4 regions of the Streptomyces sp. NPDC042336 genome follow, and region 2 is predicted to be linked to each of the others. Evidence: riboswitches for the same ligand, from Rfam matches in the RefSeq annotation. Region 2 holds a riboswitch; each other region holds the start of a gene.

Region 1 (6,271 bases), on a different contig from region 2:
CCCGTAGCCACCAACCCGGCCGGCCCACGCCCCCGCCGGCCGGCCCCAGCCGTTCCGCCCGCCGGGCCGGTCTCAGCAGACGGATCAACAGCAGGGCCGCGACCGGCAGTTGCAGCAGCCACAGCATGGTGCGCGGCCATTCCCCGTACCAGACGTTGGTCCCGTACAACAGGGTGTGCCACACGCTCAGCACGTACACGACGATCACGAACCGGTGCAGCCGGCGCCAGGTGTTCGCTCCGATACGGTGCCGGACGTAGAACAGCAGCCCCAGCGGAATCGCCAGGTACAGGGCGCCCTGGCCGATCGGGATGGCGACCTGGCCGGTTCCGGAGTCGTACCAGCCCGGCACGAAGGTGTCCGCGAAGGCCACCCACAACCGTTGCGCCCAGTCCACCTTCGTCTCGTAGCGGACGAGTTCCGCCGCGAACATCAGCGCGTGCGCGAACATCAGGGCCATGGTCGTCAGGCTGGTGGTGCGGTGCCAGCGCTCCAGCACCTGCCGGGAGACCGGCAGCCTGGCGGGGCGTGGCCCCGACAGCACCAGGCCGAGCATGACCGTGCCCCACGCCCACAGCAGGGCCGACCAGCCGAACGCCTGGCTGAGCAGGTACATCCAGTAGGTGCCGGGATCGTCCATGAACGGCATGACCGCGACGGTGTCCGAAGCACCCGAATCCATGCGCGCCCACAGGAACGCGAACACGAGCGCCGTGACCACCACCGCCGCGGTGGCGTCGGGCAGGGCGGCCCGCAGATCGCCGCGCAGCGCGACGCGGTCACCGGGAGGCCGTTTCCCTCCGGGCAACGGGGTCATCGCCCCGTCTTCGTCCGGCCTCACGTCTGACGTCATCAGGGGCCTCCCGGGCACGGGCCACCGCAGCAGCGGTGCGCATGTGGCGTGAGGCAACAAGTCTGGCTGATGAGGGAGTGATCTCCGAAGGCGTTATCCGGCCAGAGCCGCCACGAGAACCGCGCGTGGAGGCACACCTTGTTCTGCGTCACCTCCACATTCAGGACAACCCGCCGAGGCTCCACTGTCGCAGGAAGCACGAGCGCCTCTACGCTGATCCTCGCAGTCGGTTCGCGCCTCCCGTCCACCCGGACGCCCGGTGGCGCGACGCAAGAGGGAACCCGGTGTGAGTCCGGGACTGTCCCGCAGCGGTGAGTGGGAACGAAAGCCGTCGGTGTCACTGGGCCCGCGTCAGGGCCGGGGAAGAGACGGCCGGTAGGTGTCCGCCCTTTCGGCAGACGTGCCCGCGAGTCCGAAGACCTGCCACTGCGCCCGCGTCCCGCGGGCTGTGCACGTGACCTCGTGGACTGGGTTGGCGGTATGGGCGGTCGTACGTCGTGCGTGTGGCCGCGCCTCCTTCCCTGTCGGTGTTCAACGCCCGGTACGGAGGAGGACGGTGTGCGGGACCCAGCCTGTTCGCGTCGGCCGTACCGACCCCGGGCCGGTGTGTCGTCCGGCAGACCGGAGCCGACGAGGCCCGGACCCGTCGCGGGCTTCCTCCGGGAACGGGACTCATCCGGAGGCGCGGTGTCCGGTGTCTGCCACGGCACTCTGGGCGAGCTGTACCAAGGCCCGTTGCGACCGGACACCGATCCCGAGATCGCGGTGGTGTCCTTCCCCGTGGACCGCCACTCATGGGTGTACTTCACACCGAGGACGACGGCCGGCCCGCCACGTCCGCCGGCACTGGGTGAGAAGTCGGCGACAGCGGCCCGGCTCTTCCTGGACCACTACGGTTTCGCCCTGCCCCCTGGCGACTGGCGCACCCACTCCGAACTTCCGGTGGGCGTGGGGATGGCCAGTTCCACGGCGGACATCGTGGCGACGCTGCGCTGTCTGTTCCGTGTCTTCTCCCTGCCGTACGACACGGACGTGGTCCTCGGCGTCCTGACGGACATCGAGCGCGCCGACAGCGTCTTCCTCGACGAGTTCGCCCTGTACCTCAGCGGCCGGCACCGGGTGGTGCGGCGGCTGGGCCAGGACATCGGCTTCCACACCGCCTACGTCACGGAACCCGGCACGGTGAACACCGCCGCCGTCACTCCCCTGCTGCTGGACCACTACCGGCGCCGCGGCGAGGAGTACCACCGGTGTCTGACCGATCTGCTGAAGGGCTTCGACTCGGGTGACCCGGCCGCCGTCGCCCGGGCCGCGACGACCAGCGCCGCGTTGTCCCAGGAGGTGCTGCCCAAGGCGACCTTCAGCAGCCTGCAGGCTCATCGTGAGCGGTTCGGCGCCGACGGCGTCTTCGTAGCCCACACCGGCTGCCTGGCCGGCTATCTCTTCGCCTCACACCCACGGGCCGAGGTCAAGTCCGAACTCTCCTCGTTCTTCCACTCGCTCGGCCACCAGTGCACCTTCACCCAAGGAGGCTACGGGTGATCCACCCCCACATCGCCGACGCCCTGAAAGTCCCGGACCTCGTCCGGCTCACCGACGGCCTGGTCCTGCTGCGGTTCGAGTCGATGAAGATCTACTCGGCCCTGGCCGCTGTCCGTCATCTGCTGGAGCGGGGCACGGTCCGTCCGGGCCAGACCCTGATCGACAGCTCCAGCGGCATCTACGCCTACGCCCTCGCGCTGGCCTGCCACCGGTACGGCATGCGGTGCCACATCGTCGCGTCCACCACCGTGGACGCCACCACCCTCGCCCAACTGGAAATCCTCGGCGCCGCGGTGGAGCAGGTCAGACCGTCGCGGAACCTCAAGCTCGACCAGGAACTGAGGGTGCGACGGGTGCGCGAGATCCTCGCCGAGGATCCCGGCCACCACTGGATGCGCCAGTACCACGACGACGTCCACTACCTCGGCTACCAGGAGGTCGCCGACCGGATCGCGGCGGAGTTCCCGGCCGCACGGCTGACCGTCGTCGGCGGGGTGGGTTCCGGAGCCTCGACCGGCGGCATCGTGGAACGCCTGCGCGTTGCGGACCCCTCGGTGCGTCTGGTCGGCGTCCAGCCCTTCGGCAGCGTCACCTTCGGCAGCCAGGACCATCACGATCCCGAGGCGATCATCGCCGGCATCGGTTCGTCGATCGTCTTCGACAACGTCCGCCACCATCTCTACGACACCGTGCACTGGCTGGACTTCACCCACGCCATGTCCGGTGCCGTCGCCCTGCTGCGCGAGCACGCGGTGTTCGCCGGGCTGTCCACCGGTGCCGGCTATCTGACGGCGACGTACGAGGCCCGCCGTCACCCCGACCGACTGCACCTGGTGGTAGGGGCCGACACCGGACACCGCTACGTGGAGCGCGTGTTCGCCCGGCACGCCGAGGCCCTGGACCCGGCCGCGCTGAAACCCCTCGAGGTCCGCACTCCGGAGGAGATGACCATGCCGTGGTCGAGGATGACGTGGCAGCGCACTCCCTGCCCGGCCCACTGGAAGGAGCGGGCGGCATGACCGTGGCCTGCCTGGAGTCACTGACCTTCGGCCTCGGCCATCTGGTCCGCGCCGCCGATCGGCTCGGCGAGCGCCTGCTGCTGCTGACCCGGGACCCCGCCTACTACGCCTACGAATTGGACCGGCTGCCCGCCGGCACCCTCGACGTCGTCGTGACCGACACCTTCGACGTGGAGCGGACCGCCGATCTGCTCCGGCGCACCCCGGGACTGCGCGGCCTGATCAGTTCCACCGACACCTGGACCCTGGCCGGCGCTGCCCTCGCCGAACGCCTCGGCCTGCCCGGTCTCGATCCAGCCGTCCTGCGGCTGACCCGGGACAAGGCCGCCGTACGCAACAGGCTGCACAACGCGGGCCTCACCCGCGGAAGGGCCGTCGAAAACGCCGGCCCGGACCGTGAGGCACGTGGGCTGCTGCTCAAGGAGGCGGGACTGCCGCTCGTGCTCAAGGACACGGCGGGCACCGGGAGCCAGAACGTGTGGCTGGTCCGGGACGAGGGCGAACTCGACGCGGCGCTCGCCGAGGCGTCCGGTCGGGACCTGAAAGGACGGTTGTTCGCTGAGCCCTATTTCAGCGGCCCGGTGTACAGCGCCGAGACGCTCACTTGGGACGGCCGCACCCGGCTGCTGGGCGTCTCCAGCCGGCTCATGTCACCGGAGCCGCGCTTCCGGGAGGAGATCACCGCCTTCCCCGTCGCCTTCCCCGACCTGCAGCGGACATCGCTGGAGCGCTGGCTCGACCGGGTGCTCGCCGCCATCGGATACACCGACCGGTTCGCCCACGTGGAGTTCGTGCTGACCACCGACGGCCCGGAGGTGGTGGAGGTCAACCCCCGGATCGGGGGCGCCCTGGTCGGGGAGGGTATGTGCCGGGCGCTCGGCGTCAACGTGTACGAGGCGATGATCGAGGCCACGCTCGGCCGTCGCCCCCAGCTCATGGACTCGGACCTGCCCGGTGGTCCGGCCGTCGCCTTCGTACTCGGCTATCCGGCCGCACCCGGCGTGTTCACCGGCGTGGCCGGGCTCGACCGGCTCACCGACATGCCGGGAAAGCCCGCCTGGTACCCGGTCAAGCGGACCGGCGATCTCATCGAGCACCTGGGCGACAGCCGCGGTTACGCGGGCATCGTGTACGCCGAGGCGGAGACCGCCGAACTCGCCACCCACCGTGCGGTGGCCGCCGCGGGCGCCCTGCGGGTCCTCACCGACCCGGCCGGCCGGGAGACGCCCGGTGGGTGAGCGCACCACCCGAGGGCCGGGTCTGCGGGTCTCGCTGTTCCCGCTCACCGGTCCGCTGCGGTTCCTCCTGCTCAGCTCGTTCCTCATTCCGCTCGGCAGCTTCATGGTCCTGCCGTTCATGTCGGTGTTCCTGCACGAACGGCTCGGGATGGGGCTCGGCACGGTCGGGGTCGTCCTGGCCGTGGCATCGCTCGTGCAGTTCTCCGGCGGCATCGTCGGCGGAGCCCTCGCGGACCGGATCGGGCTGCGCCGCACGATGCTGTGGGCACTGGTCGTGCGCACCGCCGGTTTCGCCGGGCTCCTGCTGGCCCTGCGCTGGCCGCCCCTCGCGGTCTGGGCGCTGGTCCTGACGTGCTGCGGTGCCGCGCTCTACCTGCCCGCGAACAAGGCGTATTTGGTGCACGGCGTCGACGACGAGCGCCGCCCGGCGTTCCTGTCGGCGGGCAACGCGGCACTCAACGCGGGCATGGCCGTAGGCCCGTTGATCGCCGGGCCGTTCGTCCTGTCGTCGCCCGGCTGGCTGTTCGCGGCCGTCACGGCGCTGTTCCTTGCGGTCACGGTGGGACATGCGCGGCTGCCCGGGGCCGACGGCACGCATCCCGTCGAATCGGAGGACACGGCCCGCCCAGGTCTCCTCGCTGGCGTGGCACTCCTGCCTTTCGTCGCCAACGCCCTGGCGTTCTACCTCTACTTCCACTTCCAGCACTTCCTGGCGGTGTACGCCGTCGAGCGCGCCTCCAGCGCGTTCTACAGCGTGGTGCTACTGCTCTGCTTCACGCTGGTCATCGTCGTACAGCCGCTCGCCTCCGACCTGATCCGGCGCATGCCGTACGCCCTCGCCCTCGCGGTCGGCTTCACGGGCCTGGCGGCGGGCCTGGCCGTGCTGGCATCCGGTACCCGGACGGCACTGCTGGCGGGCGGCGCGCTGATCACCTTGGGCGACATCGTGCTGTTCCTCAAGAACGACCTGGAGGCGCTGCGCCGCAGTCCTCGCTCCGACGCCGTGGTCTTCGGCCAGCAGCGGCTGGCCGCGGGCCTGGGCGCCTGCGCGAGCGGCGTACTGGGCGGGCAGTTGTACGGCCTCGGCGAACGGGCCGGGCACACCGGCTGGTTCTGGCTGCTGGCAGCCGCCCAGTGTCTGTTGCTTCCCCCTCTGCTGCTCACGCTGCGCCGTCGCACGGCGCGGCCTCCTGTCCCCGACGACGACCATGAAGGAGCACTGACGCGCGATGACACGGACGGGCGGATTCCAGGACGATGACTTCTGGACCGAGTTCCACGACTTCCTGTTCTCCGAGCAGCGCCACGAGCAGGCCGAGGAACTGCTGGACACCTCTCCCCTACTGACCTTCCCGCAGGGGTCGCGCGTGCTGGACCTGTGCTGCGGGCCGGGGGTGTTCACCGTGCCGCTCGCCCGCCGCGGCCACCGCGTGACCGGAGTGGATCTGAGCCCGGCCATGCTGGACCGGGCACACAAGCGGTCGGCCGACACCGGTGCCGAGGTGACGTACGTGCGGGCCGACGCCCGCGAGTACGAGGCACCGGGCGGCTTCGACGTCGTCCTCAACATGTTCACCTCCTTCGGGTACTTCGAGGATCCCGCAGACAACGCGCGTGTG
Region 2 (8,261 bases):
GGGTCGTGGTAGATCGCGATCGGGTTCTCCCCGAAGCCGCGCGGCGGCTGGATCATGACGACGACGTTCCCGAACTGGAGGGAGGCCAGCACGATGTCGTCCCCGTCGACGTACAGCGACCCCGGCGGCTCGCCCCACGCCTCGGTCATCGCCTCCCGCAGCCGCGGGTCCAGCTTCTGGAACCAGGCCCGGTAGTCGGCCAGCGGCACCCGCGCGGGCGCGGCGGCGAGCTGGTCCTCCGTCAGCCACTCCACGTCGTGGCCGCCGGCCTCGATCAGCCGGTGGATCAGCTCGTCGCCCTCGGCCGGGTACCCGGTGACCCCGTACCCGGCGTCCCTGAGCGCGTCCAGCACCCGCACCGCCGACGCCGGGGTGTCGAGACCGACCGCGTTGCCGACACGGGAGTGCTTGGTCGGGTACGCCGTGAAGACCAGCGCGAGCCTCTTGTCGGCGTTCGCCTTGTGCCCGAGCGCCGCGTGCCGTACGGCGATCCCGGCGACCCGCCCGGCCCGCTCGGGGTCGGCGACGTACACCGGCACCTCGTCGGGCCCCTGCTCCTTGAAGGAGAACGGCACGGTGACCAGCCGTCCGTCGAACTCCGGAATGGCGACCTGCATCGCCGCGTCCATGGGGGAGAGGGCGGCGTCGGAAGCCTCCCAGGCGGCGCGGGAGGAGGTGAGGCAGAGCCCTTGCAGCACCGGCACGTCCAGGTCGGCCAGCGCCCCGATGTCCCACGCCTCCTCGTCACCGCCCGCCGAGGCCTGCGAGGCGTGCGTGCCGCCCGCCGCGAGGACCGTGGCGATCAGGGCGTCGGTCCGGCCCAGCAGCTCGTACAGGCCGGGGTCCGCGCCGCGCAGCGAACCGCAGTACACGGGCAGGGCGTTGGCGCCGCGCGCCTCGATCGCGTCGCAGAGCGTGTCGACGAACGCGGTGTTGCCGCTCAGCTGGTGGGCGCGGTAGAAGAGCACGCCGACCGTCGGGCGCCCCGCCACGACGTCCCGGGAGCCGTGGACGCCGTACTCCGGCATCTTCAGCGGCTCGTCGAAGCCCTCGCCGGTCAGCAGCACCGTGTCCGACAGGAAGCGGGCGAGCTGGGTGAGGTTGTCCGGGCCGCCCTCGACCAGGTAGCGCAGCGCCTGCGCCACCACCCCGGCCGGGACCGACGACTCGGCCATCAGTTCCGCGTCCGGCACGCTCTCGCCGCCGAGCAGCACGGTCGGGATGCGGGCGGCCCTCAGCGCGGCCAGCCCGTCCTCCCAGGCGCGTTTGCCGCCCAGCAGGCGCACGACGGCGAGGTCCGCGCCCTCGACCAGGCCCGGCAGCTCGTCCCGGACGTCGACCCGGGTCGGGTTGCCGATCCGGTAGGCGGCGTCCGACGCGCGGGCCGCCAGCAGGTCCGTGTCGGCGGTCGACAACAACAGCACTGTGCTCATGCGGGCGCTCCCGGTGGAATGAAGGGCAGTCCTTGTGGCGCGCCGGACTCGATGAGCCGCCACAGCGCGTCGGTGTCCGCGTGGTGTTCGATCAGGTCGCCGAGCCGGTCGAGCTGCTCCTCGCGCAGCGCGGCGAACGATGTGTCGGGGGCCGGCACGAAGCGGCGGCCCGCGGCGGCGGCCACCTCGCGCAGGAACGCCCGCCGGAAGCCGTCCGACTCCAGCGAGCCGTGCCAGTGCGTGCCCCAGGTCTGCCCGGTCCGGCAGCCGTCCAAGAAGGGCTCGCCGTCCAGGACTTCGGCGACCCCGTGGTGGATCTCGTACCCCTCGACGCGCTCGCCGAGGGCCTCGCCGACGGGCCGGGTGAGGGTCTTCTCGCGGGCGAACCGCACCCGCACGGGCAGCAGTCCGAGCCCGTCCACGTGCCCGGCGCGCGACTCGACCTCGTCCTCGATGTGCTCGCCGAGGAGCTGGAAGCCGCCGCAGATCCCGAGCACCGGGCGGCCGTCGGCGGCCCTGCGGGCGATCGCGTCCGCCAGGCCCCGCTCCCGCAGCCACTGAAGCGCCCGTACCGTCCCGCGCGTCCCCGGCACGATCATCAGGTCGGCGTCGGCCAGCTCCTCCGGCCGGTCCACGAACCGCACCACGACACCGGGTTCGGCGGCCAGCGCGTCCACGTCAGTGAAGTTGGACATGAGGGGGACCGCGCAGACCGCGACCCGCAGCACGTCCTCGCCGACCGGCGGCGCGACGACCGACTCCCGTACGGTCCCGCGCAGGGAGACGCTCCCCCACGCTCGGCTTCGCTCGCGCGGGGGGACCCCCATCCCGTCCTCCTCGTCGATGCCGAGCCCGTGCCGGAACGGCAGCACGCCGTACGTACGTCGTCCGGTGAGCCCGTGCAGCATCTCCAGACCCGGCTCCAGCAGCGACACGTCGCCGCGGAACTTGTTCACCAGGAACCCGGCGACCAGCGCCTGGTCCTCGGGCGCCAGCAGCGCCACCGTGCCGAAGAAGGACGCGAAGACGCCCCCGCGGTCGATGTCGCCGACGACCAGGACCGGGAGTCCGGCGCCCCGGGCGATCCCCATGTTCACGATGTCGGTGCGGCGCAGGTTGATCTCGGCCGGGCTGCCCGCCCCCTCGCAGATCACCGCGTCGTACGTGCCGCGCAGTTCGGCCAGCGAGTCGAGCACCGTGCCGAGCAGCCGCTCCTGGCGCCCGCCGTGATAGCCGCGGGCGCTCATCTCGCCGACGGGCCTGCCGAGCAGCACGACCTGGCTGCTGCGCTCCCCGCCGGGCTTGAGGAGCACGGGGTTCATGTGCGCGGTCGGCTCCACCCGGCAGGCCTGGGCCTGCATGGCCTGCGCCCGCCCGATCTCCGCGCCCTCGCGGGTCACGAAGGAGTTCAGCGACATGTTCTGCGCCTTGAAGGGCGCCACCTTGACGCCCTGGCGCACCAGCCAGCGGCAGATCCCGGCGGTGACGACGCTCTTGCCGGCGTCGGAGGTGGTGCCGGCGACGAGCAGGCCACCGTTCATGACGTACGTCCCTTCCTGACGATGCCGCGCGCGAGCAGCCGCGCGCCCGCGCACACGCCCAGCGCCAGCCAGCCCACGCGCCGGGACAGCCGTACCGCCCGGTCGATGTCGCCGGAACCGGCCCGTACGGGGCGGCCGGCGGCGCCGTTGAGGACGGGCCGGTGCTCGACCCGTCCGCCGTAGGAGAGCGTCCCGCCGAGCCGCACGCCCAGGGCGCCCGCGAAGGAGGCCTCCACGGGCCCGGCGTTGGGGCTCGGGTGCCGGTCGGCGTCCGCGCGCCAGGCCCGTACGGCGCCCCGCGGATCGCCCCCGGCCACGGTGGCCAGGACGGCGGTGAGGCGGGCGCCCGGCCAGCCCGCGAGGTCGTCCAGGCGGGCCGAGGCCCAGCCGTAGCGGCGGTACCTGGGCGACCTGTGGCCGACCATGGCGTCCAGCGTGTTGACGGCCCGGAAGCCGAGCAGCCCGGGCACACCCGCCACGGCGCCCCACACCAGGGCGCCCACCACCGCGTCCGAGGTGTTCTCCGCGACGGACTCCACGACGGCCCTGGCGATGCCGTCGGCGTCCAGCGCCTGCGGGTCCCGCCCGCACAGGTGCGGCAGCCGCGTCCGCGCCGCCTCGACGTCCCCCGCCTCCAGGGCCCGGCCGATCGCGGCGGCCTCACGGGCGAGCGAGGTGCCGCCGACCACGGCCCAGGTGGCCGCGCCGGTCAGCGCGACGCGGGCGGCGGGGGAGCGGCGTACGGCGTGCGCGGCGGCCGCACCGAGGGCGACGGCGCCACCGGCGCACACGGCGGTGTGCAGGGCGCCCCAGCCCCGGTGGTCGCGCCACAGCACCTGTTCCACGGCGCCCGCGGCACGGCCGAACACGGCGACCGGGTGTCCGCGGCGCGGGTCGCCGAGGAGGAGGTCACCGAGGAGGCCGGCGGCGGCGCCGTACGCGAAGACGCGTCCGGCACGCATGGGCTCAGCCGGTCACAGGGTCGGGGAGGCACCTGGTACGGGGTGTCGAGCGGTGGCGGCAGCCGGGCATCGCGTCGTGTCCTCACTCAGGGTGTCCACGCCCTGGTTCGAAGAGTCCGGCGGTGAGAGTTCCTGGCTCCCGGGGTTTCCTGTTCCCCGGTCACAGTGGCGGGACCGCGCCGGATTCGCACCGGGCTTCCTCTCCTGCCGCCGTAGATGGCCCCGGAAGTCCACCACGCCCCGCGAACACCCGTCAACCTGGCGTTGACCTGCGGCGGGGGAGTGTGCGAAGGCCCACACGCGAGTGGTGTGCGCCGGAACGCGAAAGGGCGGGGCGCGGAACGGTTCGAGTCCGTCCCGCGCCCCGCCCCGGCGCGCGCCCGCGGAGCGCGCGACGCTCAGGCGACGATCAGATAGATCCCGTACGCCACCGCCGCCGTGCAGGCCGCGAAGCACGCGTACGCGCCGGTGACCGCGAGGGTCGCGGAGCCGCCCTCGGCGGTGGCCCGCTCCTGGCGGGAGAGGCCGACGATGCCGAGGGTGAACAGGCCCACCAGGGCCACCGTGACCACGAGGCTGACGCCGAAGACGGAGCCGAGGGCTGCCCAGTCGATGCTCATGGAGGTTCGCTTCCTTCGTACCCGGGACGCGGGCTCAGACGGTGGTGGCGGCCGACGGGGCCTTGGGGGCGGGAGTGGTGGCGGGGGCCGGGACGGTGGCCGACAGGTCCTCGGTCACGCCCGCAGGGGGCGGCGACACGGCGGCCATCGCCGTGGTGACCACACCGGCCGGCTCGGGCTCCCCCGCGCCCACCGTGTCGCCGTCGACGACGTTGGTGTGGTCGACGACCTCGCGGCGGGAGATCCGCCAGATCGCATAGCTGGAGGCGACCAGGAACACCGCGACGAGGGCCGTGCCCCAGTCGCCGGCGCGGCAGACCCACTCGGCGAGCGCGGCGACCAGGGCCGCGGCCGGCAGCGTCAGGCCCCAGGCGACGAACATCCGGGTGGCCGTGGACCAGCGGACCACGCCGCCCTTGCGGCCGAGGCCCGCGCCCATCACCGCGCCGGAGACCGAGTGCGTGGTGGACAGGGAGAAACCGAGGTGGGAGGAGGCCAGGATGACCGTGGCGGCACTGGTCTGGGCGGCGAAGCCCTGCTGCGGCTGGAGGTCGGTCAGGCCCTTGCCCATGGTGCGGATGATGCGCCAGCCGCCCAGGTAGGTGCCGAGCGCGATGGCCAGGCCCGCGCTGAGGATGACCCACACGGGCGGGTCGGAGTCCGGGGCGAGCGAGCCGCCGGCGATCAGGGCGAGGGTGATGATGCCCATGGTCTTCTGGGCGTCGTTGGTGCCGTGGGCCAGCGAGACCAGACCGGCGGAGGCGATCTGACCGGCCCGGTAGCCCTTCGCGGCGGCCTTGCCGTCGGCCTTGCGGCCCAGTGAGTACGTCATCCGGGACGCGAGCAACGCCGCGAGTCCGGCCACGATCGGGGCGGCGATCGCGGGGAGCAGCACCTTGGTGACGAGCACGTCGCCGTTGACCGCGCCGATGCCGGCCGAGGCGACGGCGGCGCCGATCAGACCGCCCATCAGGGCGTGCGAGGAACTGGACGGGAGTCCGACCAGCCAGGTCAGGAGGTTCCAGAGGATCGCGCCGACCAGTGCGGCGAAGATGACCTCGGGACGGATGCCGGTCTCGTCGACGAGACCCTTGGAGATCGTGTTGGCGACCTCCACGGAGAGGAAGGCGCCTACAAGGTTGAGGACGGCGGACATCGCCACCGCCACCTTGGGCTTGAGCGCACCGGTCGAAATGGTCGTTGCCATCGCGTTGGCGGTGTCGTGGAAACCGTTCGTGAAATCAAACGCGAGTGCGGTTACCACCACAATCGCGAGGATCAGCGAGAAGCTTTCCATTTACCCAGGCAATCGTTCGAGGTCGTTGGCGCGACGAACGTAGGTAACCAGAGTGAACGGAAGATGAACTGAGCAGGGCGTCGCGGTGACCGGAAGCGGGGCCGGAGCCTCCCTCTGCGTGCCCGCTCCGGTGCTCTCCGGAGACGTCCCTGGCAGGATCACCGCAAGGCCGTTCGGCGAGGGGCCGTGAGGGGCGCGCGGGCGCTCGGGAGGAGACGTGACTGTGACGCGATCGCGGGCTGGGTCCGGAGAATCGGCCGGAGAGACGGCCAGGGAGCCGGCCTGGGAGGAACTCGTCGCGACGGCCCGCCGGACGGTGGCGGACGGGCTGGTCGTCGGCACCTCCGGCAACGTCTCCGTGCGCGTCGGCGACACGGTCCTGGTCACCCCGTCGGGCGTGCCCTACGACCGGCTGACCCCGGGCGACGCGACCGGCGTCGACCTGGACGGACGGCAGGTGCTCGGCACGCTGGTCCCCACCAGCGAACTGCCCATGCACCTGGCCGTGTACCGCGCGGACCCCGACGCCCGGGCCGTCGTCCACACCCACGCCGTGCACGCGACGGCGGTCTCCCTGCTCGTCCCCGAACTCCCGGCGGTGCACTACATGACGGCCGCCCTCGGCGGCCCCGTCCGGGTCGCCCCCTACGCGGCCTACGGCACCGACGAACTCGCCCGCGGCATGCTGGAGGCCCTCAGGGACCGCACCGGCTGCCTGCTCCGCAACCACGGCACGATCACCTACGGCACCTCCCTCGACCAGGCCTACGACCGCACCGCCCAGCTGGAGTGGATGTGCCGCCTCTGGCTGACCGCGTCCTCGGTGCCGGGCCACTCGCCGTCCCTGCTGACGCCGGAGCAACTGGCGGAGGTGACCGAACGCCTCCGGGGATACGGGCAACGGAGCTGACGCCGGGCGCGTGCCGGGCGGTTCCCGGGGTACCGGCTACGGGACACGGCACCCGCGTCACCCACCGTCACGCGTCCACTGGCCGCCCGAGGACTCCACCAGGAGACTGGCTCCATGCGCACTGTCACCGCAACGGCAGCCGCCGTCACCGCAGCCCTGGCGACCGGGGTGGCGAGCGTCGCCGTCGGCCGGCTCGCCAGCGACGCCGCGCTCAAGGCGCCCCCCGGCCGGCCTCTGCCCACCGAGCCCCGGCTCACCGTGCACGGCACCGCCGCCGGACAGATCACCCTCACCCGGGACCTGGCCGCACTGCGCCCCGGCCGGTACGGGCTCGCCGGTGACGGCTCCCACGCCGTCCTCGGCCCGGTCCTCGGCACCGCCGAACACGGCGCCGACACCGTCGTACGCCGCCTCGAACGCGTCACGCACGGCACCCTGGAGACCGGCGACCGGGCGTGGTTCACCCCGAACCTGTACGTCGGGAACCCGGGCACGGCCCTGGACCTGGAGTACGCCGACGTCGAGGTCCCGGGGGAGCTCGGTCCGCTCCCGGCCTGGTTCCTGCCCGGAGCGCGCCCGACCTGGATCGTCGCCGTGCACGGCCTGGCCGCCACCCGCGAACACGCCCTGAACCTGATCGCCCCGCTGCACCGCCGCAACGTCCCGGTGCTCGCCCTCGCCTACCGCGGCGACGTCGGCGCGCCGCCCTCGCCCGACGGCCTGCACCACTTCGGCGAGACCGAGTGGCGCGACGTGGACGCGGCCGTCCGCTACGCCCTCGACCACGGCGCCCGCCAGGTCGTCCTGCTGGGCTGGTCCACCGGCGCCACCATGGCCCTGCGCACCGCCGCGCTCTCCGGCGTGCGCGAGCGTATCGCGGGGCTCGTCCTGGACTCGCCGGTGCTCAGCTGGGAGACCACCCTGCGCGCCCTGGCCGCCGCCCGTCGCACCCCCGGGGCGCTCCTGCCGCTCGCCGTCCGGGCCGCGCAGGGCCGTGCCGGGCTGCACGCCGACCGGGACACCGGCACCGCCGGCCTCCACCGCCCGGCCGTCCCCACCCTGATCTTCCACGGCCCCGGCGACGCGGTGGCCCCCTGGCGCCTCTCCCGCCGCCTCGCCGACACCCACCCGCGCCTGGTCGCCCTCCACACCGTCCGGGACGCCCCGCACGGCGCCATGTGGAACGCCGACCCCGCGGACTACGAGGAGACCCTCCGCCGCTTCATGACCCCACTGGTCTGATCCCCTCCCGCGGTCCCCTCGCACGACTTCCTCCCGCGCCCCTCTCCCGCGAACCCTTCGCCCGCTCCGTGACGCCTGCCCGTGGGCGTGACGGTCAGGTTCCGTTCAGCGCCGTACCACTGGCCCGATCCGGTGCCCGGACTGCGCACCCGGCCCCCGCGCACGCCACTCCGGGAGGCCGCCGGGGCATTCCGTTTGGGTTTTCGGACCGTCAACCGGAAGACTGCACCCGTGACGTCCCGTATCCCGCGCGACT
Region 3 (8,261 bases), on a different contig from region 2:
TGCCGCTCACCGGGCCGGAAGCCGTGCGTCCGGCCCGGTGAGCCGGGGGTCAGGAGCGGGACAGCTCGTCACGGATGGTGCGGGCGGCGGTCACCAGGTGTTCGAGTGAGGCCCGGGTCTCGGGCCAGGCGCGGGTCTTCAAACCGCAGTCGGGGTTGACCCAGAGCCGTTCGGCGGGGATGGCCTTGAGGCCGGTGCGCAGGAGTTCCGCGGCCTCGTCGGTGCTCGGGACGCGCGGGGAGTGGATGTCCCAGACGCCGGGTCCGGCCTCGCGCGGGTAGCCGTGGGCGGCGAGTTCGTGGGCGACCTGCATACGGGAGCGGGCCGCCTCCAGGCTGATGACGTCGGCGTCGAGGTCGTCGATGGCCTGGACGATGTCGCCGAACTCGGCGTAGCACATGTGGGTGTGGATCTGGGTGTCCGGGCGGACGCCGGACGTGGTGAGCCGGAAGGCTTCGGTGGCCCAGTCCAGGTATCCGGCCCGGTCGGCGCTGCGTAGCGGCAGCGTCTCACGCAGGGCGGGTTCGTCCACCTGGATGACGGACGTGCCCGCGGCCTCCAGGTCGTGCACCTCGTCGCGCAGGGCGAGGGCGACCTGATGGGCGGTGTCGGCGAGTGGCTGGTCGTCGCGGACGAAGGACCAGGCGAGCATGGTGACCGGCCCGGTGAGCATGCCCTTGACCGGCTTCTCGGTGAGCGACTGGGCGTAGGACGTCCAGCGCACCGTCATCGGCTCGGGGCGGGAGATGTCGCCGGCCAGGATCGGCGGGCGGACGTAGCGGGTGCCGTAGGACTGGACCCAGCCGTGCTGCGTGGCCAGGTAGCCGGTGAGTCGCTCGGCGAAGTACTGGACCATGTCGTTGCGTTCGGGTTCGCCGTGTACGAGGACGTCGATGCCGGTCTTCTCCTGGAAGGAGATGACCTCCTGGATCTCCGCCTTGATCCGCTCCTCGTAGTCGGCTGTGTCGATCCGCCCGGCGCGCAGGTCGGCGCGGGCGGCGCGCAGGTCGCCGGTCTGCGGGAAGGAGCCGATGGTCGTGGTCGGCAGCAGCGGCAGCCCGAGGTGGGCGCGCTGGGCGGCGGCGCGCTCCGCGTAGGACGGGGAACGGCGCCCGTCGGTCTCGGCGACCGCGGAGGCGCGGGCGCGGACGGCCGGATCATGGGTGACGGGGGAGTCGGCACGGGAGGCGAGGTCCGCACGGTTCGCCGCCAGGTCGGCGGCGATGGCGTCGGTGCCCCGGGCGAGACCCCTGGCGAGGGTGACGACCTCGGCGCTCTTCTGCCTGGCGAAGGCGAGCCAGCGCAGGATCTGCGGTTCGATGTCCCGTTCGGCGGCGGTGTCCAGGGGGACGTGCAACAGGGAGCAGGAGGCGGACACGTCGACGCGGTCGGCCAGGCCCAGCAGCGTGCCGAGCGTGGACAGGGAGGCGGCGAGGTCGTTGACCCAGACGTTGCGGCCGTTGACCACACCGGCGACCAGCCGCTTGCCGGGCAGCCCGCCGGCGGAGGCCAGCGCATCCAGGTTGGCGGCCGCCGCCCCGGTGAAGTCCAGGGCGAGACCGTCGACCGGGGCCTTGGCCAGCATCGGCAGCGCCTCGCCGAGCCGGTCGAAGTACGAGGCGACCAGGAGCTTCGGCCGGTCGGCTAGACCGCCGAGGTCACGGTAGGCGCGCTCGGCGGCGTTCAGCTCGGCCGGGGTGCGGTCCTGGACGAGGGCGGGCTCGTCCAGCTGGACCCACTCCGCGCCCGCCGCCCGCAGGTCGGCCAGGACCTCGGCGTACACGGGCAGCAGCCGGTCCAGCAGGGTGAGCGGCTCGAAGTCCGCCGGCATGCCCGGGGCGGGTTTGGCGAGCAGAAGGTAGGTGACGGGACCGACGAGGACGGGCCGGGCGGTCAGGCCGAGCGCGAGGGCCTCCTTCAGCTCACCGACCTGCTTGGCGGAGTCGGCGGTGAACGCGGAGTCGGGGCCCAGTTCCGGGACGAGGTAGTGGTAGTTGGTGTCGAACCACTTGGTCATCTCCAGCGGTGCCACCTCCTGGGTACCGCGCGCCATGGCGAAGTAGCCGTCCAGCGCGTCGCCGGCCACGGCGGCGCGGTGGCGCTCGGGGATCGCACCGACCATGACCGTGGTGTCCAGGACGTGGTCGTAGTACGAGAAGTCGCCGGTCGGTACCTCGTCGATGCCCGCGTCGGCCAACTGCAGCCAGTTCGTACGGCGCAGTTCGGCGGCCGTGGCGCGGAGGGCTTCGGCGGTTACGCGGCCCTTCCAGTAGCCCTCGACGGCCTTCTTCAGTTCACGGTTCCGACCCTGCCGGGGGTAGCCGTACACGGTGGCCCGTGCTGCCGCGGCTGCGGACTTCGTGGTCACGGAGATCTCCTTCGCGAGATGAATCCCTGAGATCCCGGAGACGGGACGAGAACGCGAAGGGGAGACACACCGGGCGTGACCGACGCTGCGCGACAAGGCAGGGCCGTCCGCCTGATATGTACGCCGACCCGCCCTCGAGGTCACCGGGATGTCCGCGCACGAACGGTTCGCGCGCGGGCAGTTGGCAGGTCTTCGGACTCGCGGGCACGTCCTCACCGTTCGAGGACACCTACTGGCCGTCGCTTCCCGGGCCCGGTACTTCGGACCCAGTGCGTATGACGGCGGTCGTTCCCGCTCACCGCTGCGGGGCAGTCCCGGATTCCCACCGGGTTCCCTCTTGCGACACCTCGTCTGGCTGACGGGGCGAACCAGCTGCTGCGGGCAGCCTACGGGCAGTCGGCCCGTCAGGAACGCGGACGTCCGTGATCCGGGCGGTGACCCATGTCACGCGCCCGGAACGGTGCCAGGACCTCGCCGCCCTGGGCCAGTGCTTGACGAACAGCAAGGTCGGGGCATGGGTTCGCAGTGGGGCGCTGAGGACCACGTTGTGGCGCGCTCGGTGACGATCTCGAGGAAATGGCGGCGGATTTCAGCGGTGGGCAAGGCGGGGCCTCCGAAGGCTCACAGGGGGAGCGGGGCGAGGGAACGAGCGGGGTGGCGCGGGCCGAGGAAGACGACGATGCCCTTGCCGTCGGGGGAGGGGTGGGTGGCCTGCGTCCAGCCGTGGCGGCGGTAGAAGGCCATGGCCCGCCCGTTCCGGACCGAGGTGAGCAGCCATGCCCGCCCTTCGGGCGCGTCTGCGGTCACCGCTTCGAGGAGGCGGGTGGCGAGACCGGTGCCGCGGGCGGTGGGCCGGACGGCGAGTTCGTCGATCTCCCGGGCTCCGCACAGCCAGTCGGCGGTGCGGTCGTTGCCGAGGCCGGCGGCCGCCTGGGGATAGCAGCGGTCGGTGGGGAGGGGAGACGGAGTGGTCCACGCGGTGGCGAAGCCGACGATCTCCCCGTCGCGCACGGCGGTCGCGGCGGTGAACCCGGCACGCCGCACGTTCGCCGGCAGCCGGGAGACGAACTCGGTTGCCTGCGCCTCGTCCTCGTGCCAGGGCGGGGCGCAGAAGGCGTCGACGTACACCGAATGCAGTGACTCGGTGTGCGTGAGTATCCCGGCGTCCCGGTGCACACGGATGTCGGTGGTCATCAGGCGGCCACCGCCTTCCCCATGACGACGGAATGCAGTGCGGCGTACTCCAGCGGTGCCGGTGCGGCGCCCGTCCGTACGAGAAGGTCGCCGACAGGGGCGGCCATCGCGCCGTTGTCGGTGCACAGCCGCAGCGGAGGCATCCGCAGTTCGGCGCCCGCCGCCAGACGGTGCTCCTCGGCCGGCGACCGTACCCGCGAGTTCGCGGCGACACAGCCGACCACGACCACGGCGCTCACGCCGTGCTCGGCGCAGGCGGTGACCGCCTCGATGGCCGGACCGTCCGGATACGGCAGCCCGAAGACCCGTGCCGCCTTGTCGAAGCACTCCGCGACCGCGTCGTCCAGCGTGTCCTCGAGGTGTGTGATCGGGTCCCGGACCGGGTCCGCTCCCGTCTTGCTGCAGGACGACTCGATGCCCGGCGCCATCGCAGACCTCATGGCCGACCTTTCTGCCATTAGTAAGTTGTTGCAAGTAGTGTGCAATAAGATCTCCGATGATGTGTACCGAACCGGCTCCGCGCACATGGCCGCCCCTGGGGGACGCGGCCTTGACTCCTTCGATGCAACCCCTGGTCCCGAGGCGCGCAGCAGTGCCCCCGCCCGGCTGCCATGGGCCATCGCGGCGAAAGTCGTCCGGGTCGGCGCCGATGGCTGGGGTGGCCCGCCGGATGTCGCACGGTCCGTCCCGCTCAAGGCCCTCGGCCGCGACGAGTCCGCCGCCATTCGCGTCATGGCCGACGGAGCGGAGGAGCGGGCCCGCGTCCTGCGTCCAGGTGATGGAGGTGTCGGCTGGGGATCGTCCGCCATCCGTGCCGAACGCGGCGAACGGGTCGCCGCCACCAGGGAGTTCGCGGCAGAGGGGTGGGGTCGGGCGCCGCACGCGAGATCGGCCGCACCGTCGTTCGTCATGCGCCGGTCGGGGTCCCGGTGACACCGGTCCTAGGACCATCGCCTGATCAATAATTGCCGCTACTGCTGCTAGCGTGCAACTGCACATCAGTGGCAATAACGTCGGAGGATGTTGGACATGGCGGTGTACACGCTCCCGGAGCTTCCCTACGACTACTCGGAGCTCGAACCGGTCATCAACCCGCAGATCATCGAGCTGCACCACGACAAGCACCACGCCGCGTATGTCAAGGGCGCCAACGACACGCTGGAGCAGCTCGCCGAGGCGCGGGACAAGGAGCAGTGGGGCTCGATCAACGGCCTGGAGAAGAACCTGGCCTTCCACCTCTCCGGTCACATCCTGCACTCCATCTACTGGCACAACATGACCGGTGACGGCGGCGGCGAGCCCCTGGCCGCCGACGGTGTCGGTGACCTCGCCGACGCGATTGCCGAGTCCTTCGGCTCCTTCGCCGGCTTCAAGGCGCAGCTCACCAAGGCCGCCGCGACCACCCAGGGCTCGGGCTGGGGCGTCCTGGCGTACGAGCCGCTGAGCGGGCGGCTGATCGTGGAGCAGGTCTACGACCACCAGGGCAACGTCGGCCAGGGCTCCACCCCGATCCTGGTCTTCGACGCCTGGGAACACGCCTTCTACCTCCAGTACAAGAACCAGAAGGTCGACTTCATCGACGCCATGTGGGCCGTCGTGAACTGGCAGGACGTGGCGAAGCGCTACGAGGCCGCCAAGGCCCGCGCCGACGTGCTGCTGCTGAACCCCTGACCGCGGGGGCCGTATGACGTCCTGCTCGTGATCGTCTTCTCACCCTTCACCTGCAGGCGGCACAAGGAAGGGCCTTGGGCCGGGACGACCCGGCCGGAGGCCCTTCCGGCGTGTCCGGGGTACACGTCCTGGATGCGTTCGAACCAGCCGGCGCCCATGGCGCCGTGATTCCCGTGCCCAGCCATCGCGGGGCCGAACGCGCGGCGGCCCGCCCGGGAGACCGAGTCCGCTGCCGTCGCAGCTCCTTCGTCCTGTCCGGGAACCGACCGCCTCTCCCGTCCGACTGCTGTGAGGAGGCAGGGAGGTGGCATGGAAGGGCTGGATGTCCGGATGTCGGGCGTCGTGTGCCGGCACGGCCGGGTCGAGGCCGTGTGCGACGTCGATCTCGACATCGTGCGCGGGCAGCGAGTGGCGCTGACCGGTACCAACGGGTCGGGCAAGACCACGTTGCTGCGTGCTGTTCTGGGGCTGCACCGGCATGTCGCGGGCCGGATCCTGGTGGGTGGCCGGGACACCGGGAGTGCTGCCGAGTGGGCGTGGCGGCGACGGGCGTGCGCGTGGATCCCGCAGAAGCCGGCGACCGGCCGTTTTCCCTTGCTGGCAAGCGAGTTGCTGACCAGTGGCGGTGCGCGTGCCGAGGCGGTGGAGGCGGCCGACAAGCTCGGGGTCGGGCATCTCGCCGACCGGCCGTTGCACACTCTGTCCGGTGGTCAGCTTCAGCGTATGTACCTGGCGCGGGCGGTCGGCTGTGTGGCGGCCGGGGCGGGCGTCCTGCTCGCCGACGAGCCCACCGCCGCCCTTGACTTCTCCGGTCAGGAGGAGGCGGCCGACGTCCTGCTCTCCTTGCCGGTGACCGTCGTGGTCGTCACCCACGACCGGGCTCTGGCCGAGCGCTGCGACCGGGTGCTGGAGATGGCCGCGGGACGTCTGCGGGAGGTCCGGTGAGCGCCCTGGCCGCGGCCGACGTCGGTCAGCTCCTGCAGCTCGTGCCCGTCCAACGGGCTGGTGTCGCCCTGCTGGTGGCCGCGGTCGGACTTCCGGTGATCGGTGTCGTCATCGTCGGCCTCGACATCATGCCGGTGCGGTTCGCGATGATGCATGTCGCACTCCTGGGGATCGCCGTTGCTCTGCTGACCGGGCTCGATCCCATGCTGTGTGCGCTGGTGGCCTGCGCGCTCGCCGGCGCCGGAGTCGCTCCGCTGGCCCGTACCCCGGACGGTCTGTCAGGTGCCATGGGTCTGCTGATGAGTCTGGCGATCGCCGCCGCCCTGCTCGTGCTGGCCGTCTCCGGCGTCAACGCGGCGGGCGCCTTCTCCCTGCTCTGGGGGTCCATCCTGTCGGTCGGTACCGCCGACCTGTGGCTGCTCGTCGCGCTGGCTGTCGTCGTACCGGCTCTTTTCTGGTGGCGTCGTAGAGACATCGCGCTCCTCCTCTACGACCGTGAACTCGCCCTGGCCTCGGGCGTGCGGGTCGACCGGCTCACCCTCGTGCTGCTGGTCCTGGTCGCGGTGTCCGTCGCCGGAGCCATCAAGCTCACCGGTGCTCTCCTCGTCGACGCGCTGACGCTTCTTCCGGCCCTCGCCGCCCGGCGGCTGGGCCGCTCCCTGCTGTCCATCACCGTGTGGGCGGTCGGTATCGGCGTGGTCGTGAACCTGACCGGGTTCCTGGTCGCACTCCGGTTCGACTGGCCGCCCGGTCCCGTCCTCGTCCTCACGGCCGGCGTGGTCGTCCTCGCCGTCCATCTCGTACCCGAACGGAGAATCAGCTCATGGCGCGCACCCGCGTCCGCATCACTCCCCTCCTCGCACTGAGTTTCAGCGCGGCCCTCCTGCTGACGGCCACCGGCTGCGGTGGGGAAAGCGACACGTCGTCCTCCTCGTCCGACGCGGACGCGGCGGGGAAGGGCACTGGCCCGGTCGTGGTCGCCACGACCAGTTGGGAAGGGGCGTTCGCCAAGGCCGCCGGCGCCGAGGACGTCACGGTCATCGTGCCGGAGTCGGTGCAGCACGCCCCCGACTACGACCCGAAACCCTCCGATCTCGCGGCCGTGGCGGACGCCGACTTCGTGCTGTACGCGCCCTTCGAGCCGTACGCGGAGAAGTTCAAGGAGGCCGCCGGAGGCGACGCCGAACTGGTCGAGGTCAATCTCGACAACGACGCGGACAAGGCCAAGGCCGAGGTGACCCGGCTGGGCAAGATGTTCGGCACCGAGGACACCGCCGCCGAGTGGATCACCTCGTTCGACACCGAGTACGGCAAGCTGCAGAAGGACCTCAAGAGCGCCTGGCCGGACGGCAAAGCGCCCACCGTCGTCGCCCAGGTCTTCTCCGCCTGGTCGGCGAAGCTGGCCGGGGCCGAGGTGGTCGGCACGTACGGACCGGAAGCCGTGACGGCCAAGCAGTTGTCCGACCTGTCCAAGAAGAAGCCGCGACTGGTGCTCGACAACGTGCACATGACGACCGGCACCGTGCTGCCCGACTCGGGCGCGCGCCAGGTGGGAATCGTCAACTACCCGGACAAGGACCTGGATCTGTTGACCGTCTACAAGAACGCGGCGACGACGCTGGAGAAGGCGATGAACGCCTCCTGAGCCGAGGCACCGGACGACAAGGGCCGCTCGGGGAACACTCCGAGCGGCCCTTGTCGTCCGGCGGGTCAGCCGGCCGAAGCCAAGGGCTGCTGCTGTCGCTCCGCTTCGGGCGTGCACCGTTCCCGCAGTACCGCCCGGTCCGGCTTGCCGGCCGGCGTCAGGGGCAGCTCACTCAGCACCAGCAGGCGCTCAGGGTGTTTGCGTCGTTCCAGACCTCGCGTGTCCAGGTGGGCGCACAGTTCCTCCAGCGTGGGCGCCGCCTCGTCCCTGGGCACGACGCAGGCCGCGAGCCGCTCGCCCATCAGCGGGTCGGGCACGCCGACGCAGACCACGTCCCGGACCGCCGGGTGCGCGGCCAGTTCGACCTCGACCTCGGCGGGGCTGATGTTCACACCGCCGCGGATCACCACGTCCTTCAGCCGTCCGACGACCCGGAGC
Region 4 (8,261 bases), on a different contig from region 2:
TGCTCTCCATCGTCTCCGTCGGCAGCCTGGTCTACGCGACCATCGAGGGCCCGCACTTCGGCTGGGGCGCGGGGCCGGTCGCCGCGGCCGTCGTCGCCGGGGCCGGCCTGGTCGCCTTCGTGGCCTGGGAGCTGCGCCACCCGCACCCCATGCTGGACGTGCGCAGGTTCCTGCTGCGGCCGTTCAGCGGCTCCATGCTCGCGGTGCTGTTCTTCTTCTTCGGCACCTACGGGGCCATCTACTACGCCACGCAGTTCCTGCAGTTCGTGCTCGGCTACGGCGCGCTGGAGACCGGCGTACGGCTGCTGCCGCTGGCCGGTGCGGTGTTCGTCGGCGCGGCGGTGACCGGGCGGCTGACCCCGAGGCTGGGCGTGCGGGCCATGGTCGGCTCGGGCATGGCCATCGGCACCGTCGGTGTCTTCCTGCTGGTCCTGATCGACCAGGGCTCCGCCTACGCCGACTTCCTCGCCCCGATGCTGCTGCTCGGCCTCGCCATCGGCCTCAGCGTCTCCCCGGCCACCGACACCATCATGGGCTCCTTCCCGGAGAGCGAACTCGGCGTCGGCGGCGGCGCCAACGACACCGCGCTGGAACTCGGCGGCTCGCTGGGCATCGCCGTCCTGGGCTCCCTGCTCGGCACCTCCTACCGGGACGAACTGTCCGGCCTGGTGGGCGACCGGCTCCCGGGCGCCGCGCTGGACACCGCCCAGGACTCGGTGGGCGGCGGACTGGCCGTCGCCGAGCGGCTCGCCACCGACCCGGCCGCCGGACCCGAGCAGGCACAGGCCCTCGCCGACGCCGTGAACAAGGCCTTCGCCCACGGCGTCGCGACGACCAGCCTCGTCGGCGGCATCATCATGGCGGCCGGCACCCTGATCGTCCTCGCCGTGCTGCCCGGCCGCCGGGCCCGCCGCAAGGCCGAGGAAGAGGCGACGGAGGGCGCGGCTCAGGACCGGGAGGCCGAGCTGAGCCGCGCCCAGGGCTGAGCCGCCCCGTCACTCGGCCCGCGCGGCCAGTGCCGCCAGCTCCTCCGCCGTGCGCGGGCCCGTCGCCGAGTCCGCCAACAGGCCCCGCGCCCGCAGCAGTCCGGCCGCCGCGACGCCCCAGGGGAGCCGCAGCCCGGCCCGCCGCAGCAGGTCGGTGCGGGCCAGCGTCGCGGCGGTCGGGCCGGTGCGCACACCGTCCGGGGTGAGCAGGGCGGCGTCGTCGGACCAGCGCAGGGCGAGGTCGACGTCGTGGGTGGCCATCACCACGGTGGTGCCGCCCGCGCGCAGCCCGTCCAGGGTGGCGAGCAGCCGCTCCTGCCCGTCCGGGTCGAGCCCGGCGGTCGGCTCGTCGAGGATCAGCACCCGGGGCCGCATCGCGACCGCCCCGGCGATCGCGGTGCGCTTGCGCTGCCCGTACGACAGCAGGTGCGTGGGCCGGTCGGCCAGCGCCGCGATGTCCAGCGCGGCGAGTGCCTCCCCGACCCGGGACCTGACCTCCGCGTCGGGCAGCCCCAGGTTCAGCGGACCGAAGGACACGTCCTGGCCGACCGAGGCCGCGAAGAGCTGGTCGTCCGGGTCCTGCACCACCAGTTGCACCGTGGTCCGCAGCCGGGTCAGCCCCTTGCGGTCGTAGGACACCGGCTCCCCGCCGAGCGTCAACGTCCCCGCACGCGGCCGCAGTCCGCCGCTGAGCAGCCGCATCAGCGTCGTCTTGCCGCTGCCGTTGCGGCCGAGGAGCGCCAGCGCCCGCCCCTCGCGCACCGCGAAGTCCAGGCCCCTCAGCACGTCCGGGCCCTCCTCGTACCCGAACGACGCGCCCCGCAGGGCGACCAGGGCCACTTCCGGTGACTGCGCCGGATCGCTCACGACAGGGGTCCTTCCAGTACGAGGGTGAGGCCGGCCAGCGCCGCCAGCAGGGCGACGCTCACCGCCGTGAACGGCACCGAGACACGGGCCTCGGGCACCAGCACCCGCAGGGTGCCGTCGTAGCCGCGCCCGGCGAGCCCCGACTGGAGCCGCGCCGCCCGGTCGAAGGCCCGCACGAACGCGGTGGCGCCGAGCCCGCCGAGCGAACGCCAGGACGCCGCCCGGGTGGTGTGCCCGAGCCGCGCGGCCTGCGCTTCCCGGATGCGGCGCACGGAGTCCAGCAGCAGGAAACTCATCCGGTACGTCACCAGCGCCACGTCCACGACCGGCGCGGGCACCCCGGCCCGCACCAGGCGCGGCAACAGGTCGGACATCGGTGTGGTGAACGCGAACAGCAGCACCCCCAGCGACGCCGCCGAGGTGCGCAGCAGCAGCTCACCCGCGCGCACCGCACCGCCGTCGGCCGCCGTCAGGAACCCGTCCGGGCCGCCGACCTGCACCAGCAGCGGCAGCGCCCCCGTCACACAGAAGCCCAGCGGCACCCGGTAGGCCCGCCACAGCCGGCGTCCGGGCACGCCCGCCGGGCCGAGCAGCACCGTCAGCGCCGTCACCAGCACCAGCGCCGCACCCGGCCAGGGCGGCAGCGAGATCGCGAGCACGGTCAGGCCGAGACCGAGCACGGCCTTGTCCACGGGATGGCGGCGCCGCCAGCGACTGGCGTGCGCCGCCGCGTCGATCGGCAGCACTCAGTCCCCTTCGGGGGTGTCCCGCGGTGCCGCCGCGGCCTCGGAAGACGCCGCCGCCCGCTGCTCGCCCTGCCGCCGGCCCCGGCGCAGCCCGAAGTAGTACGCCAGCACGCCCGCGCCGAGCGCGGCCTGCAGCGCGAACAGCGCCGACTCGACCTCCCCGGAGGGGGGTTCGTACAACGGGGAGAACCACGGCTCGTAGTCCGGTTCGATCTCGGTGATCGCGGTCTCCGCCTCCGCGTCGGCCCCGGTGAACGGCTCCTCCTTGTGGTCCCCGAGCCCCAGCACCAGCGGCAGCACCGCCAGCGCGGCCACGGCGAGCAGCAGCAGGGTGTTGATCTTCGCGTTGCGGCTCATCGGGCCACCGCCTCCGGCTTCCGCTCGCCGGACCGGGTCAGCAGCACGCCCAGCCGGGTCAGTTCGCCCTTGCTGGACTGCACGAGCAGCCGCATCACGATCACCGTGAGCAGGCCCTCGCTCACCGCGAGCGGGAGCTGCGTGACGGCGAAGATGGACCCGAACTTGCCGAGCGCGCCCAAGAATCCGCTGCTCGGGTCGGGGAAGGCCAGCGCCAGCTGCACGCTGGTGACGCAGTACGTCGACAGGTCGGCGACGAACGCCCCGAAGAACACGGTGACCATCAGCGGCACGTCCCAGCGGCGCAGCAGCCGGTAGACGCCGTACCCGGCCCAGGGGCCGACGATCGCCATCGAGAAGACGTTGGCGCCGAGCGTGGTCAGCCCGCCGTGGGCGAGCAGCAGCGCCTGGAAGAGCAGGGTGATGGTGCCCAGGACCGCCATGACCGGCGGCCGGAACAGGATCGCGCCCAGGCCGGTGCCGGTGGGATGGGAGCAACTTCCGGTGACGGACGGCAGTTTCAGCGCCGACAGGACGAACGTGAAGGCTCCGGAGGCGCCGAGGAGCAGTGTGCTCTCCGGGTGCTCCCTGACCTCACGGGTGAGTGACCGGACTCCGTGGACGACGAACGGCGCGGACGCGACACCCCAGGCGATCGCGTGCGCCGGTGGCAGAAAGCCCTCGGCTATGTGCATGGCTCAGCAGACCCTCTCCAGCACCTCGTGGATGGACGACGCGCCTTGGCCGGTCTCCTGGCTTACGGGTACCACCGCCCGTGCTCCGCCTTCCCGGACCGCAAGCGGTCCAGTGGCTGCCCCTGAGGGCCGGAGCCGGACTTCCCGATTCACAGTGGCGAGGGCCGCACCGGCATCACACCGGATTTCCCGTTCACCAAGGCGTGGCGACAGTAGTGCGCCCACGGGGGTGGACACAAGCAGGCCTCGGTCCTGCGCAAACGCCCGCCGCCGTGCGCGGGGGCCGCGCCGCCGTCAGTGGGAGCGGCCCCGCCCGGGCCGTCGGAGCACCATGTCCCGCATCCGGGTGGTCAGCGCGGTGGCGGCGGCGGTGAGGAAGACGAAGCGGTACGTGATCCGCGGGACGGTCACCACCCGCGCGGCCTGGCCCCGCGGGGCGATGTCCCCGTACCCGACGGTGGCGAGCGTCACCACGGTGAAGTACAGCGCGTCGATCCTGGTGTGCGGGCCGTGGAACTCGCCCGGCGACTTGGCCAGTGCGTGGTACGTGGCGGAGAAGACGCGCACGGACAGGACGATCAGCAGCGAGATGAACACCCCCGGGCCGGCTGTCCGGGTGGTCGAGGGGGAGCAGGAAGCAGGCCACGACCACGGCGGCCGCGATCCCTGCCCGTACGAGCCAGGGCCGTACGGCGTCCCAGCCGGTGCGGGGGCCGGCCCGGGGCGGGGCGCGGGGGCGGATGCGGGGCCCGGCGGTCCGTCACCGCGCCGCTCCCGCTTTCGACGCCCCGCCCGCCCCGGACTCGGTCCGGCGCACCAGTTGGGCGACGATGAAGGCGACCACCGAGGCCATGACGATCAGCGGCGTCTGGTCGTGGGCGTCCCGGCCCATCAGCAGCACCGCCAGGACCGAGCTGGCCAGCGGCAGCCCCGTCACCGCGGCCGCCGCGGCGGCGATGCCGAGGGCGAGCGCCGGGGCCGTGCCGAAGCCGGGCAGCCTGGAGCAGGCCAGGGCCGTCGCCGCGCCCAGCAGCACGGACGGGAAGATCGGGCCGCCGCGCAGCGCACCCAGCGCGATGCCCCAGGCCAGCCCCTTGCACACGACCAGCGCGACCAGGGCCCCCACGGACCAGGCGTGCGGGTGCGCGGCCAGTTGGGCGAGGGTGGCCTGCCCGGACAGCGCCGCCTCGGCCGGTGAACGGCCGGTGATCAGCGCGTACGCGGCGACGCAGACGCCGACCGCGGTGGCGCAGGCGACGGTGCGCGCGGCCGTGCGGTGCCGGGTCCAGGTGACGGTGCGCCGGCCCAGCTCGCGGGCCAGCGTGACCAGTACGGCGATCAGGGCGGCGGTGGGCAGGCCCCACAGGAAGTCGCCCGCGTCCGGACTGGCCTGGGGCGGCAGGTCGGGCAGGGCCAGCGCGCCGATCTCCAGCCCCGTCCACTGACCGAAGCCGGTGAAGACCAGGGCACCCGTCGCGCTGGCCAGCAGACAGGGCAGCAGCAGCGCGACCATCCGGGCGCCGGCCAGTCCAGCCCCCTCGATGAGCAGGACCGCCGCCGCCACCGGACCGCCGAGGATGGTGGAGATCGCGGCGGTGGAGCCGGCCGTGGCCAGGATCGCGCTCGCCCGCCGGTCGGCGCCCGCGCCCGCCCGCCGCACCGCCAGCAGCGCCAGCCCGCTGCCGACGGCCATGAGCGGCGCCTCGGGACCCAGCACCACGCCGAGCGGCAGCGTGGCCAGCGCGGCCAGCACCGCGCCGGGCAGCGCGCGGGGGCCGACGGGCGCCCCGCCCAGGCCGTTGACCGGGAGGTGGCCGCCGCCGCCCGGCATCCGGGTCACGATCGGCGCCAGGACCAGCCCGGCGAGGACCAGCGCGGGCAGCGGCCACCACCAGGGCGGGGTGTCGTAACCGGCCGCCTCGGGCAGCGAGGTCCACACCCAGTGCTGCAACTCGTGCTGGAGCCCGACGAAGAAGAAGCAGGCCAGCGCGATCGGAACGCCCAGCAGCACACACAGCAGCAACAGCCGCCGATAGCCGGGGCTGAGCAGAGTCTCCCGCAACGACTGCTCGGCCCGCTCCGGAGCAGCCCCCGCCGGCGCGGTCACGGACGCCACCCGCACGGACCCCACCGGGCCGGCGACCCGTGCCGGGCAAGCGGGTTTCGCCGGCGCAGTGGCCCCCGCCGGGACGGCGTGGCGCGGCGGATCAGCGGTCGTCGGCGGGGCGGTGAGCCGTGGCGGGGTCGCGAGCCCTGCCGGGGCAGCGGCCGACTTGTCACACGCCCTCCTTCTTCCGCGCCGCGGGCCGTCGGTCGCCGGGGGCCGCGGGTGTGGCTCAGTCAACGCGAGGCCGCTGCCGCCCGCATGCGCACGCCCGGCGCGCGGTTCACCCGTCCGGCGGACCCGCCTGGCCGGGGAGCGCGGGCGCCCGCAGGCTCTAACCGACCTGGCGGTGCCGACGGCACCGGCGGGCAGCAGCCCCGTACGGGGGACACAGAAAGGACTCCGCTCATGAGCCAGCACGCCGAACCCTCTCCCGGCCGGCCGTCCCACGGCGGCGACGCCTCCTGGGCCCAGCGCTCGGGCGGCCGCACCAGCGGCTGGGTGACCGGCGGTGTCGTCTTCGCGGGCGTACTGCTGCTGCTGAACGGCGCGCTCGCCGTCCTCCAGGGCATCGCGGCCATCGCCGAGGACGACGTGTACGCCCGTATCGGCACCTACGTCTACGAGATGAGCCTGACCGGCTGGGGGATCGTCCACGTCATCCTGGGCGCCCTCGTGTTCGTCACCGGATTCGGCGTGCTCAAGGACATGGCCTGGGCGCGGGTGGCGGGCATCGTCCTCGCCTCGCTGAGCCTGATCGCCCAGTTCCTGTTCCTGCCGTACGCGCCCGTCTGGTCCGTGATCATGATGGCGATCGACGTGTTCGTGATCTGGGCCCTGGCCAGCCGCCAGGACCACCCGTCCCGCGCCTGAGGCTCCACGCCCACGACGACGGTCACCCCGCGCCCGCGGTGGTGACCGTCGTCGTGTCCGGGCTCAGCGGCGGCGCAGGCTCCGGGCCAGTGCCGTCGCCGCCGCCGCGGTGCCCACGGCGGCCGCACCCGTGGCCGCGAGGGCCAGGGCCCGGGCCCGGGGCCCCGGCGCGGCCGGACGGGCGCCCGGCGCGGTGCCGTACGCACTGCCCGGCGTCCCGGCACCGGCCGCGGGGGCCGGCAGGGCCGAGGCCAGCAGCTCCGCCAGGTGCACGCCCTCGTGGCCGCCGCTGTCGAACTCGTGGATCTGGGTACGGCAGCTGAAGCCGTCCGCGAGGACGACGGTCGACGCGTCCTCCTCCCGCAGCCGCGGCAGCAGCACCCGCTCCGCACACGCCTCACTGACGTCCAGGTGACCGCGCTCGAAGCCGAAGTTGCCGGCCAGCCCGCAGCACCCGGAGTCCAGCCGTTCCGCGTCCACCCCGGCCCGGCGCAGCAGCTCCTGGTCGGCCTCCCAGCCGAGCACCGCGTGCTGGTGGCAGTGCACCTGGGCCAGCGCCCGCGCGGACCGGTCAGGGACCCGCGGCGGCCGGTAACCCGGGGAGTGCTCGGTGAGCAGCTCCGACAGCGTCACCGTCCGCTCGGCCAGCCGCAGCACGTCCTGGTCGCCGGGGAACAGCTCGGCCGCGTCCGCCCGGAACACCGCCGTGCAGCTCGGCTCCAGAGCCACCACCAGGCCGCCCGCCCGCACATGGCCGGCCAGGGAGCGCACGGTGCGGGTGAGAACCTTCTCCGCCGTCCCGAGCTGACCGGTGGAGATCCAGGTCAGCCCGCAGCACAGCGGCTCGTGCGGCAGCTCCACCCGCCACCCGGCGTGTTCCAGGACCCGGACCGCCGCCTGTCCGATGTGCGGGTGGAAGTGGTTGGTGAAGGTGTCGGGCCACAGCAGCACGGACCCGCGGCGGCCGTCGCCCTCCGGCTCGTGCTCCGCGAACCACTGCTCGAAGGTCCGCTCCGCGAACAGCGGCACCTCCCGGTCCGCCACCCCCGCCACCAGCACCGCGGCCTTCGACAGCAGGGGCGCGTGCGTGAGCGCGTTGACGACCGGGGCCAGCCGGGTGCGGCCCACCACCTGCGCGAGCGCCGGCAGCCAGCCCATCGACCAGTCCGAGCGCGGCCTGCGCCACGGCCGGCCCTCGTAGTGGTGGGACAGGAACTCCGCCTTGTACGTGGCCATGTCCACGTCCGCCGGACAGTCCTTCTTGCACCCCTTGCAGGCCAGGCACAGATCGAGCGCGTCCTTGACCGCATCCGAGCGCCAGCCGTCCCGGATCGCGCCGTCCCCGTGCCCGTCGAGCATCTCGAACAGCAGCCGGGCCCGGCCCCGCGTCGAGTGCTCCTCCTCGCGGGTCACCTGGTACGACGGGCACATCACCGTGCCGTCGCTGGTGTGCTGCCGGCACTTGCCGACCCCGACGCAGCGATTGGCCGCCTGCGCGAACGAACCCCCGTCGTGCGGGAACCGGAAGTGCAGGTCGCGGGGTTCGAACGGGGCCCAGTCACCACCGAGCCGCAGGTTCTCGTCCAGCCCGTACGCGGCGACGACCTTCCCGGGGTTCATCCGGTCCAGCGGG

Evidence for each region. Region 2 has a riboswitch for cobalamin ahead of ACZ6IM_RS30390 (cobalamin biosynthesis protein). Riboswitches for the same ligand answer to the same signal wherever they lie in the genome.
Region 1: it holds a riboswitch for cobalamin, as region 2 does, so the genes downstream of both, ACZ6IM_RS10620 (GHMP family kinase ATP-binding protein) here and ACZ6IM_RS30390 (cobalamin biosynthesis protein) in region 2, are expected to answer to the same signal.
Region 3: it holds a riboswitch for cobalamin, as region 2 does, so the genes downstream of both, metE (5-methyltetrahydropteroyltriglutamate--homocysteine S-methyltransferase) here and ACZ6IM_RS30390 (cobalamin biosynthesis protein) in region 2, are expected to answer to the same signal.
Region 4: it holds a riboswitch for cobalamin, as region 2 does, so the genes downstream of both, ACZ6IM_RS08940 (energy-coupling factor ABC transporter permease) here and ACZ6IM_RS30390 (cobalamin biosynthesis protein) in region 2, are expected to answer to the same signal.

What each region holds. Positions count from the first base shown of each region.
Region 1 is NZ_JBVJEA010000003.1:430,087-436,357, reverse strand. Features, by position in the region: gene ACZ6IM_RS10625 (ferric reductase-like transmembrane domain-containing protein) at 1-853, opposite strand, end outside; cobalamin riboswitch at 1,067-1,291, shown strand; gene ACZ6IM_RS10620 (GHMP family kinase ATP-binding protein) at 1,589-2,395, shown strand; gene ACZ6IM_RS10615 (cysteine synthase family protein) at 2,392-3,414, shown strand; gene ACZ6IM_RS10610 (ATP-grasp domain-containing protein) at 3,411-4,652, shown strand; gene ACZ6IM_RS10605 (MDR family MFS transporter) at 4,645-5,913, shown strand; gene ACZ6IM_RS10600 (class I SAM-dependent methyltransferase) at 5,882-6,271, shown strand, end outside.
Region 2 is NZ_JBVJEA010000018.1:49,427-57,687, reverse strand. Features, by position in the region: gene cobN (cobaltochelatase subunit CobN) at 1-1,433, opposite strand, end outside; gene ACZ6IM_RS30395 (cobyric acid synthase) at 1,430-2,974, opposite strand; gene ACZ6IM_RS30390 (cobalamin biosynthesis protein) at 2,971-3,936, opposite strand; cobalamin riboswitch at 4,041-4,186, opposite strand; gene ACZ6IM_RS30385 (hypothetical protein) at 4,335-4,556, opposite strand; gene pitH (low-affinity phosphate transporter PitH) at 4,591-5,853, opposite strand; gene ACZ6IM_RS30375 (class II aldolase/adducin family protein) at 6,077-6,763, shown strand; gene ACZ6IM_RS30370 (alpha/beta hydrolase family protein) at 6,878-8,005, shown strand; gene ACZ6IM_RS30365 (hypothetical protein) at 8,237-8,261, shown strand, end outside.
Region 3 is NZ_JBVJEA010000003.1:437,915-446,175, forward strand. Features, by position in the region: gene metE (5-methyltetrahydropteroyltriglutamate--homocysteine S-methyltransferase) at 50-2,368, opposite strand; cobalamin riboswitch at 2,547-2,743, opposite strand; gene ACZ6IM_RS10645 (GNAT family N-acetyltransferase) at 2,990-3,562, opposite strand; partial or broken gene ACZ6IM_RS10650 (tRNA (adenosine(37)-N6)-threonylcarbamoyltransferase complex transferase subunit TsaD) at 3,562-3,948, opposite strand; gene ACZ6IM_RS10655 (superoxide dismutase) at 4,592-5,233, shown strand; gene ACZ6IM_RS10660 (metal ABC transporter ATP-binding protein) at 5,543-6,178, shown strand; gene ACZ6IM_RS10665 (metal ABC transporter permease) at 6,175-7,044, shown strand; gene ACZ6IM_RS10670 (metal ABC transporter solute-binding protein, Zn/Mn family) at 7,002-7,823, shown strand; gene ACZ6IM_RS10675 (class I adenylate-forming enzyme family protein) at 7,889-8,261, opposite strand, start outside.
Region 4 is NZ_JBVJEA010000003.1:43,376-51,636, forward strand. Features, by position in the region: gene ACZ6IM_RS08920 (MFS transporter) at 1-986, shown strand, start outside; gene ACZ6IM_RS08925 (ATP-binding cassette domain-containing protein) at 996-1,853, opposite strand; gene cbiQ (cobalt ECF transporter T component CbiQ) at 1,850-2,599, opposite strand; gene ACZ6IM_RS08935 (energy-coupling factor ABC transporter substrate-binding protein) at 2,600-2,956, opposite strand; gene ACZ6IM_RS08940 (energy-coupling factor ABC transporter permease) at 2,953-3,651, opposite strand; cobalamin riboswitch at 3,682-3,867, opposite strand; gene ACZ6IM_RS08945 (potassium channel family protein) at 3,946-4,248, opposite strand; gene ACZ6IM_RS08950 (chloride channel protein) at 4,412-5,758, opposite strand; gene ACZ6IM_RS08955 (DUF7144 family membrane protein) at 6,164-6,628, shown strand; gene ACZ6IM_RS08960 (FAD-binding and (Fe-S)-binding domain-containing protein) at 6,692-8,261, opposite strand, start outside.